DNA from 2 places in the Sporosarcina sp. P7 genome. Region 1 is predicted to be linked to the other one. Evidence: a T-box and tRNA genes for the amino acid it is inferred to sense, from the RefSeq annotation. Region 1 holds a T-box; the other holds one or more tRNA genes.
What was found. The T-box of region 1 lies ahead of CSV60_RS08835 (valine--tRNA ligase). A T-box ahead of a tRNA ligase gene usually reads a tRNA of that ligase, here a tRNA-Val.

Region 1 (11,413 bases):
ATGACTGGATTCCGTGTAGGATATAAATGTGCACAAGGTCACTTCAACGTCAAACCCGACCTTACATGTCTTGGTAAAGTTATCGGTGGTGGATTGCCTGTAGGTGCGTATGGCGGTTCTCGCGAGATTATGGAACATGTAGCACCGGCAGGAACTATTTATCAAGCGGGTACATTGTCTGGCAATCCGTTAGCCATGACGGCAGGTATTGAAACGTTGAGAAAGTTGACGCCGAAAACATACGAACACTTCATCAAGCTTGGCGATCAGTTGGAAGAAGGTTTCCGCGCAGCAGCGAAAGCTAATAATATTCCACATACCGTCAACCGTGCTGGTTCGATGATCGGGTTCTTCTTTACGGATCAACGTGTCAATAACTACGATAAAGCGAAAACTTCCGATTTGGAACTGTTCGCAGAGTATTACCGTCTAATGGCAGAAGAAGGTATTTTCTTACCACCTTCCCAATTTGAAGGTATGTTCTTGTCAGCAGCCCACACAGAAGAGCATATCGCGAAGACTGTGGAAGCTTTCCATACAGTGTTTGAGAAGTTGAAACGATAATCTTGAAGCGTCAAGCAGATTTTATTGCTTGGCGCTTTTATGTTCATTTTTTATGATGATGGCGCGGTGTTGGCGAGGATTGGCGCGGTTTTCAGATGTTATGGCGCGGTCTTCGGGATCAATAGCGCGGTGTACGCTGGCATTTGCGCGGTGTGCTGTCCTTTTGGCGCGATGCTAGGCTTTAATAGCGCGGTTGCGATCGTTTCATTCCCATTCCCATTCCACATTATACTTCACTTCTAAATTCCTTTATTTCTTCATATAGTAGCCTGAGTTAAGAAAAGGAGTGAAGCGAAAATGACAACACATCAATGGACATTGCAAGAGTCTTTTTATTTCCCTGTGGAGTACGGGGCATTTGCTAAATCGGCTGAGGTAAAGGTGACGCCAGGGTTTACGGAAGAACGTACGGAAGATGCAATCCGTTTGCAAGGGATCTATCATATCGCGGCAAACGTTGTATTTGATGCAGACAAGCAAGTAGAATTGGCAACTGAAGATGTATTAGTTATTCATGACGTGGAAGTAGAAAACAATAAAGGATATTTTGAATATGCTGTGCCTTTGAATGTTGATCTACCAGTAGAACTCGATGGCGACTTGCAACTGGAAGTGCGAGATATTAAATCTTCATCACAGGAAGACGGGGGATTGAAACTTGAGTGGACCGTTCACTTGAAACAGGAAGAGCCTGTACAAGAACCGGTTGTAATCGAAGAAGTGCCCGCAGCACCACAGTTCGTAGCTGCCTCGACATCCCATTTAGAGTTTCTTGCAAATGCTGATCGTGCCGTTGAACAAGTAAATAATGAAATGGAAGACTTTCTCTTATACATCGCCGAGATGGATGACGATATAACGAGAAAGATCTTCCACTCAAATAATGTTTTTGTAGAAGCAGAAGGACAAAGCAGCGAGTAAGCAAAATACTAAAAAATCGCCAGTGGTCGGGATAAGTAGTAATCGAATCAATTGAAACACGGTGATCGGGATGATACAGCCTTTACAGTAAAATCTTGTTTTCCGAAGCCACGGCGGCAACAGATAGGGATTATAACCTTTTCGCATCGTTCACCATCCTTTCTCTATAGACTGCTATTCAGTTGACGGACTCTACATGTTTCGCTTATAATAATGTGTATATGAATATAAATGCGAAGAGTAGGAAAGTACATGTGAACCGTTTTCTTTAGAGAGGGTACGATTGGTGGAACGTACCTGGAAACCGCATATGGAAGTCCCCTATGAGCAGTTTCTGTGAAATATGAGTAGCAGGAACCGGTGAAGACCGTTACCAAATCATGAAGATGTAATGCTTTTTGCATTCATAAATAAAGGTGGTACCACGAGCTCCTTCGTCCTTTTACCGGGATGAGTGGGGCTTTTTTGTATCCCTTTTTATTTGAAGGAGGAAATGAAATGACTGACGAATTGACGATGCCGACCAAATACGATCCGCAGGCAGTGGAAAAAGGACGTTATGAATGGTGGCTTGAAGGTAAGTATTTTGAATCGAATGTAAAAAGCGAGAAAAAACCGTATACAATTGTGATCCCACCACCGAACGTTACCGGAAAGCTTCACTTAGGACACGCATGGGATACGACTTTACAGGATATGCTCATCCGCATGAAGCGTATGCAAGGGTATGACGCACTATGGTTGCCGGGAATGGACCACGCAGGAATTGCGACACAAGCAAGAGTAGAAGAAAAACTTCGCGCCGATGGTAAAACACGTTATGATCTTGGACGTGAAAACTTTGTACAAGAAACATGGAAATGGAAAGAAGAATACGCGAGCCATATCCGTGCACAATGGGCGAAGCTTGGTCTAGCTCTTGACTACTCACAAGAGCGCTTTACTTTGGATGAAGGATTGTCAAAAGCAGTACGTGAAGTATTTGTTAAGTTGTATGAGAAAAAGCTGATCTACCGCGGAGAGTATATCATCAACTGGGACCCTGCAACGAAGACAGCGATATCTGATATCGAAGTTATTCATAAAGATGTGCAAGGTGCATTCTATCATATGCGCTACCCATTGGCAGATGGCACAGACTCGATTGAAATAGCGACAACACGTCCTGAAACGATGCTTGGTGATACAGCTGTTGCAGTTCACCCCGATGACGAACGCTACCAGCATTTGATCGGTAAGATGGTTAAATTGCCAATCGTAGGACGCGAGATTCCGATCGTAGCGGATGACTACGTAGAAATGGATTTCGGAAGCGGTGCAGTGAAAATTACACCTGCGCATGACCCGAATGACTTTGAAATAGGTAACCGTCATAACTTGCCACGTGTGCTCGTCATGAATGAAGATGGCACGATGAATAAATTAGCAGGCAAGTACGAAGGCATGGATCGTTTCGAATGCCGTAAACAAATCGTCAAAGACTTACAAGAGATGAATGTGCTATTTGAAATTGAAGACCATATGCACTCTGTCGGACACTCGGAACGAAGTGGCGCGGTAGTGGAGCCGTATCTATCTACACAATGGTTCGTCAATATGCAGCCACTTGCCGAGCAAGCAATCAATCTGCAGAAAAATGAAGAAGAAAAAGTGACGTTTGTTCCTGAACGTTTCGAGAAAACCTACTTAGGATGGATGGAAAATGTCCATGACTGGTGTATTTCTCGTCAACTATGGTGGGGTCACCGAATTCCAGCTTGGTATCACAACACAACAGGTGAAATCTATGTGGGTCAAGAAGCACCAGCTGATGAAGAAAACTGGACTCAGGACAACGACGTACTAGATACTTGGTTCTCATCTGCCTTATGGCCATTTTCAACTATGGGATGGCCAGATGTTGACAGCGAAACATTTAAAAAATATTACCCAACAGATGCCCTTGTTACAGGATATGATATTATCTTCTTTTGGGTGTCCCGCATGATTTTCCAAGCTCTTGAATTCACGGAAGAGCGTCCATTCAAGGATGTCTTGATCCACGGATTAGTACGCGCGGAAGACGGGCGAAAAATGTCTAAATCTCTCGGTAACGGTGTAGATCCAATGGACGTAATTGAGCAGTACGGTGCAGACGCATTGCGTTACTTCTTGGCAACAGGTTCTTCACCAGGACAAGATCTACGTTACTCTACAGAAAAAGTAGAAGCGATCTGGAACTTTGCCAATAAAATTTGGAATGCTTCCCGTTTCGCCTTAATGAATATGGATGGCATGACATATGAAGAAATCGATTTGTCAGGAGAGAAATCTGTTGCAGATGCATGGATTTTAACTCGTTTGAATGAAACAATTGAATCGGTAACTAGCTTGGCTGACCGGTATGAGTTCGGTGAAATGGGCCGCGCGTTATATAACTTCATCTGGGATGATTTCTGTGACTGGTATATCGAAATGGCGAAATTGCCACTATACGGTGAAGACGAAGCAGCGAAAAAAATGACACGTTCGGTTCTTGCGCATGTTTTAGATCAGACGATGCGTTTATTGCACCCATTGATGCCTTTCATAACAGAAGAGATCTGGCAGAACCTTCCCCATGAAGGTGAGTCGATTACAGTAGCACAGTGGCCTGAAGTGGATGCGGCTATGATGGACAAGTCGCGTGCTTCGGATATGAAATTGTTGATGGATATCATCAAATCCGTGCGTAATATCCGTGCAGAAGTGAATACACCGATGAGTCGTAAAGTCGATTTGTATATTTCAGCGAAAGACGAGAAGACCGTGGCGGTACTTGAAGAGAACCGTAACTATCTTGTGCGATTCTGTAATCCTGAAACATTAACAATTGGTGTGAAAGTGAATGCGCCAGGCAAAACGATGTCAGCAGTCGTGACGGGTGCAGAGCTGTACTTGCCACTTGAAGGATTGATTGATATAGACGAAGAGTTGGCTCGTTTGACGAAGGAACTTGGCAAGTGGCAAGGTGAAGTGAAGCGGGTTCAAGGCAAGTTGTCGAATGAACGTTTTACTGCGAAAGCACCTGAGTCAGTTGTTGAAGAAGAGCGTGCGAAAGAGAAGGATTATTTGGAGAAGTACGCGGCGGTTGAGCGTCGTATTGCAGAGTTGAAAGAGATTTAAAAGTAGTTTAAAAAAGAAGGCCTATTCGACAGTGTGATGCTGTTGAATGGGCTTTTTTTAATGTTGAAGTAGAGAGTGGTGGGATGAAAGGATGCCTTCATAAAGTGCGCGCGGTAGGCCAACCAGTTCGCTTTGCCCTCTTTGGTTGTCTCGCTTGTCCGACTAATGCTCTGAGAGTTGCCGTTCCTATGCCTGAATTCCTACTTTTTGAGGAGGAAATAGTTTAATAAGTAAAAACCAAAACCATCTAAGTCAATGTTCTTATAAAAACATAGTACCCTATAAATAGTGTTATTGGATTCTTATGGGTATAATTGAATTCATAATATTTAGACCGTGTGTAGAAGGTTGTTTATGGATTTTTTGTTAAGTCGGCTTAGCTTTGCAGTTAAGTTAAAAAAATCCGCATTATAGGATGTATTACCACGTGTATTCCGGCCGTGTATCTACTGTATATTTACTTTACAGCTATGAATATGTAAAGGGGAGAAGCGCATGTTAATTAAACCGAAGAAATTGCAACGTGGTGATCGGATCGCAACAGTGAGCCCTTCGTGGGGAGGCGCAGGAGAACCGGAAATTAGGTGGCGGTACGAACAAGGCGTAAAGAGATTAGAAGATCTATTCGAACTAACTATCGTGCCAATGCCAAACAGTTTAAAAGGAGCCGACTTTCTCTATGAAAACCCGAAAGCTCGTGCAGAAGATCTAATGGCGGCATTTAGCGATCCCAATATTAAAGGGATCATTGCGAATATCGGTGGGGAGGACAGTATCCGATTACTTCCATACATTGATTTTGACGTAATACGAGAAAATCCAAAAGTCTTCATGGGATACTCTGATGTTACGGTATCGCATTTATTTTGTCATAAAGCGGGAATTTCTTCATTCTACGGACCCGCAATATTAACTGATTTTGCCGAGAATGTTGAAATGGATTCCTACACGGTCGAGATGGTGAATCGAATTCTCTTTTCTAATGAAATCATAGGTGAGATACAACCGGCTGAAAGATGGACAAGCGAGCGGTTGGAATGGATCGAGTCGAATAAGAGTAAGCGGCGTACGATGAATCAGAATACTGGATACGAACTACTTCAGGGCTCTGGTATTGTGCAAGGCCGATTGATTGGTGGATGTATCGAAGTATTGGAATTTGCGAAGGGTACGGCGATTTGGCCCGAAGACAAGTATTGGAACGATAGTATAGTATTCTTTGAAACATCCGAAGAGAAGCCTGATCCTAGTTTGATTCGATACTGGTTAAGAAATTATGCAGCACAAGGAATTTTACATCATGTGAATGGGATAATTTTCGCGAAGCCTCAAGACGAGAAATACTTTGATGAGTATAAAGAGGAAATCCTTACTGTGATGAAAGAGTATGACTTGGAGCATTTGCCTATTTTGTATAACTTGAACTTCGGTCATACGGAACCTAAATGCATTTTACCATATGGAGCGTTGGCGAAAATAGATTGTATACGAAAGACGTTTTCAATTGTAGAGAGTGGCGTTGAGTAAAATAGTTAAGAAATGGGGTGTTTATAATATTTACTGATCGGCAGTTACAAATGTTCATTGAAGGGGAGATTATGGGGGATACTTTTCCTTATGATAGTGATGATGAACAGGAAGTCTTGGCACATATCAATCGGTTATTTTATCGAATCTGTCGTATCCACAATGTGGTCTGCGAAGCGGAATGGGATCATTTCGGCAGCGGCTATGCTTCCTTTGTGGAGTTTTTTTGTTATCGGAAAGAAGATTATATAACCGTACAAGAAAAGTATGGAATGCGTGAGATAGAGATAAAAGGTATTATACTTGATGTAAGTCGTCTAGCATCAGTTGCTATAATGGGTGAAGATGTAAGGTGTAGAACAATTCGGATAGAGACGGCTGAGGAAGTAAGTGGTGGATATGGTTCAATACTTGATACACCTACTTCGCTAGCTGTTAGTGAGGAATTGGAAACACTAGCAACAGAATTACAGAAAGCTTTACAAGAGTTTAATTACAAATTATTAGCTGCGAATGAGATGAGTACGCCACTATTGTTTAAAACAAAAATACCGACGATTTATCGGAATGAGCGACAATATCTAGTCTTGGATGCGATCTTTTATTGGGAAGATTAATAATGGTAGGGAGAAAGCATATGAGAGACTAGCTAGCATATTTCCTGACGACTTAAAATCTTATATAGAAGGGAAAAGTATGTTTGTGAAGGAATTAGAGCGAAAAGCGCTTAGTTGGTACGATACAAAAGAGTGATATTTAGAAGGAAAACTGAAAAATAGAAAGATGTTGAAGATATTCGGGAAGTTAGGAATCATAGTATTTTCCACACTTCCACTAACCGATCTAGTTTACATAATATAATTATAGATCTAAGCGGAAAGGAGTTTAGCTATGCAAGCAATTAGTGAAACTCTATGTATTGTTTTTCCTTTCATTGTACCGTCACTAATTGTAGTCTTTGTCATAAAGAGATTGGATCAGAAAACTAATCTAGGTTCGTTGGCTAAGAAAAAACCGAAGTGCGCTCAGTCATGATTAGACAGTCTGATACCACTTGGAATGTTGATTGGTTGTAAACTGGTTTGCTAATTAGTATGATCTCTCCCATTTCATTAAGAAAGAAGAGATGTAATGATAGAAGCTACAGTCTAGACAAGGGGAATTCGGTAGTATAAATAAGCAGTATCTGCGCTAGTAGCTATACGTACAGTTAAGTCAGTAACTTCTAGAAAATACGTTTTATGAATGACGTGAGGAGAAAATAGAATGAGTAAAACAAAATCTACTTCCGAAACTTGTATCATAGTTCTTCATGAAATATACGGTATCAATCAATTTATGAAAGACATATGTGTTGCGTTGTCTGAGAAGGACTACGATGTGATCTGCCCAAATCTGTTGCCTCAAGAAACACCTTTTGATTATTCACAAGAAGAGGTAGCTTATGAAAATTTTATGCAGCATGATAGTTTCGAAAACAACGCACGTAAGGTAAAAGAGTTATTGGTGGAGATGAAGGACCAGTACGAAAAAGTATTTATACTTGGATTCAGTGTAGGAGCGACAATTGCTTGGCTCTGCAGCGAAGAAGAGTGCGTAGATGGGATGGTTGGATACTACGGATCACGAATACGAGATTATGCAGGAATGAACCCCACTTGTCCAACTTTGTTGTACTTTCCGAATACCGAGAAGTCATTTGATGTGAAAGAAATGGTTTTGAAATTAGAAAAGCCGAATGTGGAGGTATATACGTACGATGGGAAGCATGGATTTAGTGATCCATACGCTTTTGCATACAATGAAGAATTAGCTCATATTACCTTTAAGCAAACGATAGACTTCTTTAGAAATAATTGAAAGAATTGTGTAGGGGGAAGCACTTCATGAATAGAAGTGCTTTTGCTGTTTAGATATATTGATAGAATAAACCGAACTGTGTATCGTACCATAACAGTGTGCCATGTTTTCTCAAAGGTAGACGTGTTTGAAAACTCCATTCAGGATACTGTTTGATAATCTGGACATGATCGCCAGTCGCGAATGCGATAAAGGAGATATAATGATCTTTTGTCATCGGGTGGTCGCTTGAGATAAAACGTTCATTATCGACTTCTTCAATCGTAAGTTTTTCTTCGTCGCTCGCTTTCATCGCTTGTAGCGCTTCGAGTTTCCTGCCACAGCAAGATAGTGTAATATTGCCCGTTGCTAATACAATATTATTACAAGATGGACAGACAAAGTACTTTGATTTTTTCATATTTCCTCCTATAAACTCATTAGACAATACTTCACCGTCTAAAATATTTTCTATATTCACACCAAGTAGCTTAGATAGATTGGATAAAAGTGTTACATCCGGACAACCATATCCGCGCTCCCACTTTGAAATCGTTCGATCCGAAATATTCATTTGATCGGCTAATTGTTTCTGGGTGAATCCTTTTTCTTTGCGTAATGTATAGATTAATTCTCCAACTTTACTTGTATCCATCGGTTTCCCTCCTGCTCTCTATTATCATAGGCGAATATCCAACAGGCATCAACAAACGTTCCGTGGAGTTTGTTACACTTATATATACTGGCGTGGTTAATTTACTAGAAAACATAAAAAGAGTAGATCTGAGATAGTAGAAAGCAAGGTGAGTAGAAATGAAACAGCATTGTTGTGAAGACGTGGCTTATCATGCAACTTTTACATGTGACGTACACAAAGACCCGTATGATTGTCCTGATCAATTGATTCTTTTTGATAAAACAGATCAAGATTACGGATTGTTAATTCATGATGGAGGTACTTCAAGTATCGAGATTTCATTTTGCCCATGGTGTGGAAGTACATTATTGGAAAGGGGATAGAAAATGAATAAACTTCAAACGTACGCTGTCGCAATTGTGTTTTTAGCACTCGTCTTTTTCTTCGTTCTTTCAGTAGTAACGAGTAATTGGAAGTTTTTCTTGTGGAGTATCATACCGATCCTTTTATGGCTAATGACGGCTTTCCTAGCTAAAGTCAACGCTAGAGATTAAATGGAGTACATCTCTCTACGTAAAAGGGCTGTTACCGAATATCATAATGACTTTCGGTAACAGCCCATATGTTTACAACCACAACGTTTCCCCAATAAGCAACTTTTTTAATCGATTTTCATCCAACTGCAATCTTCTCCACTCAGCATTCAGCCTTTCAACAGCTTCCGGCCCTGTATCGTCCGCTAAATGATAAGCTCCATAATGTATCGGAATGAATGTCTTTCCAGCTAGATCCAAAAATCCTTTCACTGCATCCTCGGGTGTTAAGTGACTTTCCTTCATAAACCATTCCGGCTCGTACGCTCCAATCGGCATGAGCACCGTATCAATAGTGAACTTCTTGGCAATCTCTTGAAAACCTCGGAAATATCCCGTATCCCCAACGAAGTAAATCGATTGTTCAGCACTTTCGATAATCCAGCCGCCCCAGTGCGAAGTATTCGTGTCCGTCATTGTCCGTTTTGTCCAATGTTGTGCTGGAACAAATGTGAACTTTGTGCTTTCAAACACGAATGAGTCAAACCATTCCGCTTCGATGACCTTTTTAAATCCTCTTATCTGAAATTTACTGCGTAGGCCAACTGGAAAAAAATAGCTAGGATTACCTTTTAGATGTCTGATCGTGCCAAAGTCCAAATGATCATAATGTCCGTGTGAAATAATTACAACGTCAATCTCTGGCAATTCAACGAGTGCGACTCCTGGTTCCGTCAATCGTTTCTGAAAACCCATCCGCTTTGCCCAGACTGGGTCCGTAATTATGTTGAGCCCGTTGATTTGAATCAAACATGTAGCGTGTCCAATCCAAGTAATGGATGCTTTCGACCGATTAATAGCGAGTTTTTCTATTTCTTTATCTGGCGCTTGCTCGATTACGATACGTAAATCTTTCTTTCCCTCATTACGTTCTATCTGCCACCGAATCAGTTCTCGCAGTGTCTTACGCGTATCTACGTTATCTAAATTAGTATAGCGTTTTCTCCTCATGATTCATCACTCAACTGATTTTTGATATACTCCAATAATTTCTTCGCCACTGAAAACTCATGTGTTTGATAGAGTGAACGGGCACCAACGGGATCCTCGATTTCATTCAGTAACCAGCCGCCTTTAATTGGAAGTATGAAATCAATGCCGATATAATCGCTAGAAATTGCCCGGGAAATCGTTTGAACTTGTTTGGTTTCAGTGTCGTTCAACGTATACTTTTCCACGGTGCCGCCCAATGTGTAATTGGATTTGAATGAATCTTTCGCGCCTGTTCGTTTCACTGCACCTAACAATTCATTACCGAGCATAAACACACGGATGTCCGTCGCGTCAGATTCGATGAAAGGTTGTGCAATTAGTTTAGTAGGATCGAATTGATTTAGGATATCTTCTGTTTGTTGTGCAGATTCACATAGAAATACTTCGCTTCCGCCGTGACCCCCGCGTGTTTTCAGTATAAAAGGCAATGTAGGAAGTTGATCCACTCTGAATGTGGGGACTGCGGGAATACCAAGCAGGGAAGCCAGTTCAAATGTGCGTAGTTTATCATTGGCGATTTTTTGTATACTCGCTCGATTGAACACACGATAACCGGCTTGTTCCAATTCTAAGGCTAATTCAGGATCACGATCGCGGAATAAAATGAAATCAAGCGGTTCAGCAGGTGAATCCGTTATCAACTCCACGTTCATATCTAATACCTTCGCTTCTTTTAATAGATCGTCGATAAACGCATGATTCCGCTTCGCTTCCTCCTCATTATAGTAGATGGCACCTTTCATTTAATCTTCTCCAATATATACGCAATCATTGCATCAGCGACGTTGATACCGGTGACGTTCAACAGGTTGCGGATATGTGCCGCGCCGTTCACTTCACAAACCAGGGGTTGTTCATCGGCACCGAATAACAAATCTACTCCTGCGAATTCTGCACCAACTGCTTTTGCAGCTTCCATAGCCAATGTTTCCTGAGCGGACGTCAATTTTACAACTTCAGCTACGCCGCCGTTCGTAATATTTGCGCGGAAATCCGTCTCTGAATGGCGATACATGGCCGCAATGATTTGATCGCCCACTATATTGACGCGTAAGTCCCGCCCTCTACTTGTCTCGATGAACTCTTGAAAGACATAATCGACACCACGCAACTCATCGACTTTTTCATAGAAAGCTTCTTTCGTTTCGATCAAATACACTTTCATACCAAATGAGCCATGACCTTCTTTAATGAT
Region 2 (11,413 bases), on a different contig from region 1:
CGGTCTTCTAGTGGGATCAGTTTTACATACACTTCTGCCATATTGCTTTCTGATCCACCTTGGGCCATACTTTGCTGAGTTCCGCCGACTAAACTGACATACACTTCCACGTCGTCTTGTTTCTTCATTTCTTCTTCAATTCGTTTTACTACATCGTTTGTCGCATCGAGTGAAGCACCATTTGGTAACTTTACATTGACGCTGAAAGATCCTTCATCCGTAGCAGGCAGGAATTCCGTTCCTACTTTTAGAATTCCGAATACGCTTCCTACTAGTAAAGCGGTTGTGAGTAGTAACACGAGTAGACGATGACCTAAAGCCCACTTGACGGATTTTTCGAATCTCTGATTTTTCTTCACACGATTCTTTTTCTCGAGTGTTTCTTCATCAGGTGTTTTCAACAAACGGCTCGCAAGCATAGGCACGACAGTCAATGCAACAACTAACGACGCAAATAAACTAAATGAAATCGTTAATGCGAACTCCGTGAAGATTTGACCAATGATTCCCGTAATGAAAATAATCGGTACAAAAACAGCTAGGGTAGTTAACGTAGACGCGGTTATCGCCCCGCCCACTTCCTTAGAACCATCTTTCGCTGCTTCTGTTGGTGTTTTCCCCATTGCTAAATGACGCTCAATATTTTCTATTACGACAATGGCATTATCAACTAACATCCCAATCCCTAGAGCAAGTGCACCGAGTGTCATGATGTTTAACGAGAAGTCTGCGAAATACATGAGAACAAATGTTACAATAACCGAATATGGAATTGCTACTCCAATGATGATGGGACTCTTAATTCCACGTAAGAAAACAAATAATACGAGCATAGCGAACAAACCACCAAGAATTAATGACTGACCGATATTGCCAATGGCGATCTGTACATAGTCCCCTTGATCAAACATCACATCAGATTCAATATCTTTGTATGCGTCTTTCTCCAATAACTTATCCAATGATTTTTTAAACTCTTTAGATACAGTTGCAGTATTTGCTCCTGATTCTTGAAGTACAGACAATAATACAGCTTGCTCATCATTGGCTCGTGTTTCTGTCTGTACTTCCGGCTCCAACAAAGCAACATCCGCCACGTCAGAGACTTTGATTTTGTCACCTGTCTGAGGATTAGCGCCTATTTGGATACCTCGTACATCCGAGATATTTTGTACAGTACTTAAGATTCTTGTAGTTAACTTTCTACCATCACTCGTGTCAATCGGATCTCCTGGCATAGATACATTACTAGCTTGTATTGCTTGCACGACATCGGATTGCGTTAAACTAAATTCTTTTAGTTTATCAGGATCTAAAATAACCTGAACGTCTTCAATGATTTTACCTGACACGTTGACACTGGCTACACCTTCAATACGGCGTAATTCTTTCTCTAGCTCCTCTGCAATCTTCCGTATATTCGTGTCTTGATCGACGGAGCGTAAAGATAATTGGATGACCGGGAATTGAGAGGGATCAAACTTCATGAAACGTGGTTTATTAGCTCCGTCAGGCATTTCTACTTGATCAATCCGTTGGAGGATATCCATTTGGACGTCGTCAATCGAAGAATCCCAGTCAAATTGTAAGAATACTAAGTTGGCTCCTTCTCGAGAAGAAGACTGCATCGACTTTAAGCCAGGAGCTGTCGATAAACTTTCTTCCAACGGTTTAGTGATTTTCTCACTTACTTCCGTTGGTGAAGCACCCGGATAATTCGTCACCACTACCGCTACCGGCGGATTTAGATCAGGAATTAATGTAACAGGAATTTTAAAGAAGGATACTGCACCTAAAATAATGACAAGAAACATAGTGACTAACGTAAAAACGGGTCGTTTGACCGAAAAACTACTAATCTTCATTGATCTATTCCTCTCTTTTCTCAGCGCTCCAGCTGGAGAAACCTTTTCATCTTTCCACCATACCACCTGAATAGCGTACTTTCACCGATATTTGCTCGAATCATAACGAATACACACAAAAATTATTCACAATTTTAACAAATAACCCGGACGGATTACAATGAATCCGTCCGGGCCGTATATTTTACAATTTATAATTGGTTATACAGTTTGATATCCGGGTATTTATCTTGGAACCAACGCATCGCAAAATTGTTTTCAAACAAGAAAACTTTGTGATCATATCGATCTTTTACGAGTAATGCACGTTGTCCTGCCATGGTCTCTTTTACATCTTCTTCGTTTTCAATCCAGCGCGCTACTTTGGATCCCATTGTCTCCATCTGGACTTCCACATGGTATTCCGCTCTCATACGATGTTCGAAAACTTCGAATTGAAGCTGCCCCACTGCACCGAGAATGACTTCTTCCGTATGCAATGTTTTGTAATACTGAATAGCTCCTTCCTGCACAAGCTGTAAGATTCCTTTGTGGAACTGTTTGGATTTCATGACGTTTTTAGCATTTACTCTAACAAAAAGCTCGGGAGTAAATTGTGGAAGCGCCTCAAATTGAAAGTTTGCTTTACCACTGATGACCGTGTCACCAATTTGGTAGTTACCTGTGTCATATAACCCAATAATATCGCCTGCTACTGCCTGATTGACAGTTTCGCGGTCATCTGCAAGGAATTGAGTCGTTTGCGTTAACTTGAAGTTTTTAGAAAGACGCGGAACCGTTACCGTCATGCCACGCTCAAATTCACCAGAAACGATTCGAACAAATGCAATCCGATCCCGATGTGCAGGATTCATGTTAGCCTGAATTTTAAAGATAAAGCCTGAAAAAACTTCAGACTCAGGATCTACAAATTCAGCATCTTTCGTTAACCTAGGTTGAGGCTCAGGTGCGAATTGTAAAAATGTTTCTAAAAATGTCTGAACACCAAAATTAGTCAACGCACTACCGAAGAATACAGGTGTCAAATCGCCTTTAGCGATACGTTCTTCATCAAAGTCGTTCCCAGCTTCATTTAATAGCATGACATCTTCTAGTGCTTGCTTATAGTAAGAAGTCTCTTTCATGGAGTGTTCTACTGCAAGCTCACCGTCTTCGTCGATTGGAAGGAAACGTTCCTCGTCTGCATTCGGACGCGCTAGCTCTATACGTTCATTGAAACGATCGTAAATGCCTAGGAACTCTTTCCCCATACCAATTGGCCAATTCATTGCATAAGATTGGATTTCCAACACTTCTTCTAGTTCTTCCATTAGCTCCAAAGGCTCTTTACCTTGGCGATCCATTTTATTAATGAATGTGAAGATAGGAATTCCGCGCATTTTACATACTTTAAATAATTTAATGGTCTGTGGCTCGATTCCTTTTGCTGAATCAACCATCATGACGGCAGCATCCACTGCCATTAACGTTCTATACGTATCTTCACTGAAGTCTTCGTGTCCGGGTGTATCCAAAATATTGACACGTTTGCCTGCATAGTCAAATTGTAAAACGGAAGAAGTGACAGATATTCCACGTTGTTTTTCAATTTCCATCCAGTCAGAAGTAGCGAACTTTCCTGATTTCTTTCCTTTAACTGTACCAGCATCACGAATCGCTCCGCCAAAATATAGTAACTTTTCAGTAATTGTCGTTTTACCGGCATCGGGGTGAGAAATAATCGCAAACGTTCGCCGCGATGTGATTTCATCATGTCTATTTTTTTGCATCCATTGTACTCTCCTTTTGCTTACGTTTTCTATCATAGAGAGAATAGGAATGCATTTCAATGGTTTTCATTGAATTGACTAAAAAACTATAAACTCTCAATTCCAAACTGTACTTCACTTATTGATGGGTGTGTCGCCGAACTTTTTGGTTGCTTCCTCAAGTGCAATGTTTGCATCCGAATGCGCATATTTCGTATTGCCGATAATTTGAAAATCTTCGTGACCTTTTCCAGCAAATATAATGATGTCTCCCGCATTTGCTTGCTCAATAGTATGACGCACTGCTTCTTCTCTATCCCCTATACATGCGTACTGGTTATGCGGCATAGTGGCACTAAGTTCCGATAAGATCGACTCGTATGGCTCGTCTCGTGGATCATCTGTCGTAAAGACAACATAATCTGCCGCTGCCGCTTTTTCTCCCATGATTGGGCGCTTAAGACGATCACGATTGCCTCCCGTTCCTATTAAGAATAATAGACGGTTGCCTTCCTTTTTTAAAGGTTGCACTGTAGCAATCGCTTTTTCAATCGCATCCGGCGAATGTGCATAATCGATGAAAATAGTCAGTGGTAAAGATGTTTCCACTTTTTCAAGACGGCCTTTCACTGTCGATACATTCGCCAGTAGCGGTAAAATATCTTCTGTCGCCATTCCTTTCGCATATAACGCTGCAATTGCGGCCAACGAATTATAGACGTTAAACTCTCCAATCAACGGCATCGTAACGGGGAACGTTCCATCTGGAGCATGCAATTGGAATTTCGTAAAGTTCGACTGCATTTCAATCGCTGTTGCTTGGAATGAAGACTTCACATGAATACCGTATGTGTAAATTGGGAACGATGTCATTTCGATCATCTTACTGCTCCATGGATCATCAGCATTGATGATTGCATACTTTTGTTGATCAAGTTGCTGACCCAATTGTGCAAACAGTAAACCTTTCGCCGCACTGTAATTCTCCATCGTTTTGTGATAATCCAAATGATCATGCGTTAAGTTAGTGAAGATCGCGATATCAAATTCCGTTCCTGCCAATCGTCCTTCAACTAATCCGTGTGAAGACACTTCCATGATCATTGATTCGCAACCTTCATTTGCTGCTTGCGCAATCATCTGCTGAGTAGTCAAAACATCAGTCGTTGTATTTTCCGTTTCATAGAGGATGTCATTTAATTTAAAACCAATCGTACCAGAAACAGCTGTTTTTTCATCATTCTGTCGTAGCATGTCATGAATGATGTTGCCGACACTCGTTTTTCCATTAGTTCCAGTAACACCGATCATTTTCATCCGCTTCGAAGGATACTGATAGTACTTAGATGCCAATAGCTCAATCGCTTTTGATGTGTTTTCGACATAGACGACCGCTGTACGGTCTTCATCTATTATGATAGGCTCTGATGCGATAATAACACGTGCGCCACTCAATAATGCACTCTTGACGAAGTGATGACCATTCACTGTATAACCTTTTAGACAAACAAATACCCCTCCGTCTTGAACAGCTCTTGAGTCGACCGCTACGTCTGTTATATTTTCAGGTAATGTTCCTTTAATTGTTTTTACAGGTAGTACAGATAGTAAATCTTTCGTGTTCATTTGGTCTCCTCCAATACGTTGGTGAATAACTCGTGTAAGTATAACAAAAAGGCGAATAGTAATTCAAAAAGGTTTTTTATTCTGGAAAATGAAGTGTTATAGAATGTATCTATCATTCCTATTATACGCATCTTTTCTTATCACATCCAGCATGGAATATAGCGTGAAGTTTCTATATCATGCCGAAATATTTACTCCTATTGTCCGTTACTTGAATGATGTTGATTTGTAAAAAGATCATCGGTGATCACAAAGGCACTTTGCTGGTCAAAAGACAGCAAAGCGCATCTCAATAGTTTGAATTTCCTTACAGTTAGCGAATGAAACGCTTTACTACTGACAATTTCCCTCTATATGGAGGAAATGCTATAGGCACCGATACTGCGGTACTCTTTTTCATCATGGATTTCGAATGGGAGAATGTTTCAAAACTTGCTTTTCCATGGTATTGATTCATTCCAGAAGGCCCTACTCCGCCAAACGGTAAATGAATGTTGGCCACATGTGAAATGGTGTCATTGATGCAACCACCGCCAAAAGGCAATACTTCGATGAAATGATTGACTGCCTCATCGTTTTCAGTAAAAAGGTATGCAGCAAGCGGCTTAGGTAACATGCTAATGTGCTGAATGGCCACACCTAAATTATCATACGGAAGAACAGGCAAAATCGGCCCAAATAACTCCTCTTGCATACTTGCGCTATTCCAGTCCGAAAGCGCTAAAATCGTCGGCTCGATGTATTTATCCGCAGCATCTGTCTTGCCGCCTTCTACGATATATGCTTGATCTTGCTCTAATATTTTCGCCAGCCGATCGAAATGACGATCCGCAATTATGCGACCGTAGTCAGCACTCTTCTGTGCATCCTTCCCGTAATAACGTTGGATAGCGCTCTTCATTTCAGTTAACAACTCATCGTAAATCGAAACGTCAGCTAATACATAGTCTGGTGCTACACATGTTTGACCTGCATTCATATACTTACCCCAAACAATCTTCTCTGCCGCTTTTTTGATATCTGCGGTATGATCGACAACGGCTGGACTTTTTCCGCCCAATTCTAGTGTCAATGGAGTCAATCTCTCCGCACAAGCTTTCATGACGATTTTCCCTACTTTTGCACTTCCGGTAAAGAATACATAATCAAATGGTGCGCCAAGTAACAGTTGTGTCTCTTCTTTGTGACCATGCACAACGGTTACATACTCCGCTGGAAAGACACTTGAAATGATTTTGTCTACGACAGCAGCTGTATGCAATGCATCTTCCGAAGGTTTCAACACTGTACAATTCCCTGTTGCGATCGAGCCTATTAACGGATCAATCAACAGTTGGAACGGATAGTTAAAGGGTCCGATAATCAATACAGTGCCATATGGTTCCTTCACGATAAAGCTCATTGCCGGTTGTAAATGGAGTGGTGTCTTAACTTTTTCAGGCGCTGCCCATTCTTCCAAGTGATCCATCATATGTGTAATACTGGATAACACAAAGCCTATCTCTGCTACATAGGCTTCGAGCGGAGGTTTGTGTAGATCTTTATGCAATGCATCCGAGATTTCTTTCTCATGCTTTTGAATCGCTTTATACAGCTTTTCCAGCATCATTTTTCGAAATGAAATACTACGCGTTACTCCTGAGACATAATATTGCTTCTGTTTGTTCATAATCATTTCAAGTTCCAGACTGGTCATTGCCAAATTATCCACACTCCTCATGATTGTTGTTGTTATCAGTCTACCATTTTATTCAATAGAAAAAACTTCAGACGATTGATTCGACTGAAGTTTCTACGTATTTTATATTTTATTTTTCATGAGTCGCAATGAATTTAATACGACAATGACCGTCGCACCCATATCTGCCATGACCGCCATCCATAATGTCAGCCAACCTGGAATAATGAGAAGTAGCGCAAGTACTTTTAAACCAAGTGCGATCGAGATATTTTGTACAATGATTTGTTTCGTGCGCGAGCTTAATTTGATCGTATAGGGAAGTTTCTCCAAGTCATCTGCCATCAATGCAATATCTGCCGTTTCAAGTGCAGTATCTGTTCCTGCACCTCCCATTGCAATACCGACATTTGCTGTAGCTAATGCTGGCGCGTCGTTCACTCCGTCACCCACCATTGCTACTTTACCATATTGACCTAATGATTTAATCATCTCGACTTTTTGATCGGGTAATAATTCTGCTTTGACTTCCGATAACCCAAGTTGCCCTCCAATTGCTAGAGCGGTCGATTGATTATCACCCGTTAGCATCACCGTCTTCTTACCCATCTCATGAAGCTTCTGGATAACCTTCACACTACTTTTACGCACTTGATCAGCTACTGCTATTATTCCCTCTAAACCCGCTTCAGACCAGACGAGCATAACGGTTTTACCTTGTTTCTGAAACGCTAAAATCTGCTGTTCAATGGATTCTGCCACTGTGTTCATTTCCCGGAATAAATTAGGACTTCCCACATGTACGACACGCTCTCCAATCATAGCTTTTGCGCCTTTGCCTGTAATGGATTGGAATTGATGTACCGACAGTAATCCAAGCGGTAATTTCTCCGCTGCCCGCATAATCGATGAGGCTAATGGATGTTGGGAAAACTTCTCAATAGAAGCTGCTTGTTGCACTATTTGATCTTCTGTTAATGAAGAAACCGACACGACATCTGTTACTTCCGGACGTCCTTCAGTCAGCGTACCTGTTTTATCAAAAGCTACCACGTTGATTTGTCCCGTTTCTTCTAAATGAATGCCACCTTTGATCAATACACCATTGCGTGCAGCGTTCCCAATCGCGGTAACGATCGCAATAGGCGTGGAGATGACTAATGCGCAAGGGCAGCCAACTACTAATACGACAAGACCTTTATAGAACCATTCACCCCATACTCCACCTATTAAAAGTGGAGGTATAATCATGATCAGTAAAGAAATAACTAAAATAGCTGGTGTATAGTATCTCGCAAAGCGATCGACAAATTGTTGTGTCGGTGCTTTTTCCGCCTGAGCTTCTTCTACTAAGTGAATGATTTTGGCAATCGTAGTATCTTCAGCTAGTTTCGTCACGCGGACTTGCATTGCACCTTCCTCATTCAAGGTACCTGCAAACACTTCGTCTCCTAGTACTTTGTGTACGGGCACAGACTCACCTGTAATGGCGGCTTGGTTAACGGATGAGTCACCTTGGATCACTTCACCATCCATCGCAATCTTTTGTCCCGGTTTAATCAAAATCACATCATTAATTCGTAAATCCTCTACATCTACTTCCAATTCATTATTTCCGCGAAGTACAATGGCCGTTGTAGGGGCGATTTCAATTAGTGATGTAATGGAATTTCTCGCTTTATCAATTGAATAACTTTCCAATGCTTCACTGACAGAGAAGAGGAACACTACGACCGCACCTTCTGCCCAGTCACCAATGAGTGCAGCCCCAATGACTGCGATTGTCATCAATGTAGACATATCAAATTCAAGTTTAAAAAGATTCGTTAATCCTTCCTTCATCAAACTGAATCCACCGATTATAATGGCAGAGAGAAACAGAGCAATCGACAGCCAGTTATGATCACCATTTGCGGTAGATACTGCATACCCTGCTAGTAGCAAAACTAACGAAGTAATAGTCGTTTGATTTTCACGTTTTTTCCAAAAAGGCGTATGTTGTTTACTAATCCGCTGTTTTTCAGGAAACACTTTAATACCGTCAAATGCCCCAGCCTCTTCTAATTGCAAAATAGAAGCCTCTCCCGCAACGGTTAATTTGGATGCACCAAAGTTCAACTGCACATCTTCCACAGACTCAATCTGCCGGACATTTTTCTCGAATTTCGCAGCACAACTTGTGCACGATAAATTTTGCAGGCGATAGACATTTTTCTCAGAAGCCATGTGACCAGTCCTCTCAAAAATTCGTTCATTTTACCTTTCAACATTCAACCGTCCGTTTGATTGATTAATTTTAGTATATGCAATTCAAGATATTTTGTCAATTTAGCCATTCAACTATACATTTGAATGAAATCACATAAAAAAGCAGTTCCTTGGATATCCTAAGGAACTGCAAAATGAACCATTTTTTATTTTGAGCGCGTAATGAAGATTTGCGGTACTTCCGCTTCAAATCGAACTAATTCCCCTGTACGTGGATGTAGAAAAGACAAAGCTGTGGCATGAAGTCCCACTCTACGCAAAGGGTTGCCTGTAGCACCATACTTTTTGTCACCCATCACTGGATGACCCAATTCTTCCATATGCACACGGATTTGATTTTTTCGGCCGGTTTCCAGAAGAACTTCCAACAATGAGCAACTTTTATTCGCTTGTACTCTTCTATAATGTGTAATGGCATGTTGTCCTCCATTGTCAGTTGGGCTTGAATATACTCTGAATGCACTATTTTCCGTTAACCAAGACGAAATAGTTCCTGATTGTGTACGTACTTTCCCTTCGACAAGCGCAGTATACAAACGTTCCTTTACCGATTCATTCCATGTACTTTGCAACGCTTGCTGGGTTTCTTCGTTTTTAGCAAACATCATCACACCCGATGTATCTCTATCCAGACGGTGCACAACAAAAATTCGGTTTTCAGGATGACTCCTCTTCACATACTTTGTAATTTCTCTATAGGCAGTCTGATCTTTTTCTTTTTCAGAAGCTACAGAAAGAATGCCTGCATCTTTATTGATCACGATAATATCGTCATCTTCGTGGAGAATAGATACACCGACTAATTTAGAGACATTTATAGCCGTTTTATTGCTTTGTATTTCCACCTTTTGTCCAGGCGCTAACGGCTGATTATGCTTTGTTGTCATCTGACCATCCACCATAACTTGGCCACGTGTAAGAATGGATTTCACTGAATTTCTACTGCTTTTTGACATAACCTTCAATAAATACGGCAAGAGCTCTATCTGTTCTTCCACTGTATATTTTTGTACATTAGATGTAATCTGTTTTCTTTTCATTGTATGTTAGCCCTCCTGCTTATTTAAATAGGTGCTCGTATTATAACTATTCACCGCATGACGGATGGTGCGCTTGAATATCATTTGACAGTACATGTGAAAAAATCTAGACATAAAAAAACAGCCCCTAGACATTCGGTCTAATAGGACTGTTTATTGTTATAAACCGTGTTCCTACGGTAAATAACTTAGGTTTGGCACCTATGACTCCGACTGGGCTCGAACCAGCGACCTCCACCCTGTCAAGGTGGCGCTCTCCCAGCTGAGCTACGGAATCGATCATACTAGGATGTGCCTATTGAAGTGAGTTAGTTAGGCTCTCAAGCACAAATACTATAATAGCATTATCTTTCCTTGTTGTAAACAAAGAAATTAAAAATCGATAATTCTTCTATACCATTAGAAAAATTACCGACTTTTATGGACGTTTATTAGACTATTCAGAGACGCTTCTCCCTTCACTTACTGCATAGGGTTTAATTGTTCTTCTGTTGATTCATTCTCAAAATATAAAAACTCTTCATGATCCAGCTCACTCATACGTTCTTTGTTGAAACCATGTGCCAAGTGCCCTTCAAAAACGTTTTCCCACCATGTCTCTTGTGTACTCATAGTATTTTCTCTCCTTTTTGATTTGATTGGTTTCTGTACCGATCTATATAGTTTATTCGTTATGACTGATTCGCTTATATGTAGTATATACATAACTCGTGTTGGTAAAACTGCGTAATTAGTCCAAAATAATTTGACTTATTTTTGGTCCTTCGGCTTCTTGACTTTTATTTTATCATGTGTTTTGAAATTCAAGTTTCGATGGAATCCTTATATAGTAGACCCGTCCTCTAGTAAAAATTCTATTTAATCTAGTTCTTTTCAGCCAACAAGATTTATAGAGATGTAAGAGCGTGTACAACTTTCTGAAAATTCTTATCTTTCATTAGTAAAATAAAAGACTTGCAAGCTCCATTTCGAGCTGGCAAGTCTTTTTAGAAATTATTTAATTTGAAGCCAATGTTGGCGAATTATTTTTCTTATTACCCATCCACTGAGACACCAGCAAGACGATGAATAATACTAAACCGATAATATCTGTGATAGTTTCTGGGTAGATCAACAACATGCCTGTACATATCGTGATGACTCGCAGAATCCAGTTCAGTTTACTATACCAGAAACCAATGATCCCCG

Region 2: it has a tRNA-Val gene. The T-box ahead of CSV60_RS08835 (valine--tRNA ligase) is inferred to sense a tRNA for this amino acid. The anticodon was not compared.

Annotation. Positions count from the first base shown of each region.
Region 1 is NZ_PDZF01000007.1:106,652-118,064, reverse strand. Features, by position in the region: gene hemL (glutamate-1-semialdehyde 2,1-aminomutase) at 1-564, shown strand, start outside; gene CSV60_RS16120 (hypothetical protein) at 663-791, opposite strand; gene CSV60_RS08845 (hypothetical protein) at 862-1,485, shown strand; T-box leader at 1,713-1,930, shown strand; gene CSV60_RS08835 (valine--tRNA ligase) at 1,984-4,629, shown strand; gene CSV60_RS08830 (S66 family peptidase) at 5,125-6,156, shown strand; gene CSV60_RS08825 (hypothetical protein) at 6,228-6,773, shown strand; gene CSV60_RS08820 (dienelactone hydrolase family protein) at 7,423-8,016, shown strand; gene CSV60_RS08815 (helix-turn-helix domain-containing protein) at 8,066-8,650, opposite strand; gene CSV60_RS08810 (DUF6980 family protein) at 8,809-9,015, shown strand; gene CSV60_RS15835 (hypothetical protein) at 9,019-9,186, shown strand; gene CSV60_RS08805 (MBL fold metallo-hydrolase) at 9,259-10,176, opposite strand; gene CSV60_RS08800 (ATP-grasp domain-containing protein) at 10,173-10,961, opposite strand; gene CSV60_RS08795 (ATP-grasp domain-containing protein) at 10,958-11,413, opposite strand, start outside.
Region 2 is NZ_PDZF01000001.1:88,347-99,759, forward strand. Features, by position in the region: gene CSV60_RS00455 (efflux RND transporter permease subunit) at 1-1,865, opposite strand, end outside; gene CSV60_RS00460 (peptide chain release factor 3) at 2,057-3,634, opposite strand; gene CSV60_RS00465 (UDP-N-acetylmuramoyl-L-alanyl-D-glutamate--2,6-diaminopimelate ligase) at 3,749-5,239, opposite strand; gene CSV60_RS00470 (aldehyde dehydrogenase) at 5,553-6,941, opposite strand; gene CSV60_RS00475 (heavy metal translocating P-type ATPase) at 7,041-9,143, opposite strand; gene CSV60_RS00480 (RluA family pseudouridine synthase) at 9,332-10,225, opposite strand; tRNA gene CSV60_RS00485 (tRNA-Val) at 10,430-10,502, opposite strand; gene CSV60_RS15925 (hypothetical protein) at 10,688-10,837, opposite strand; gene CSV60_RS00490 (TRAP transporter permease) at 11,223-11,413, opposite strand, start outside.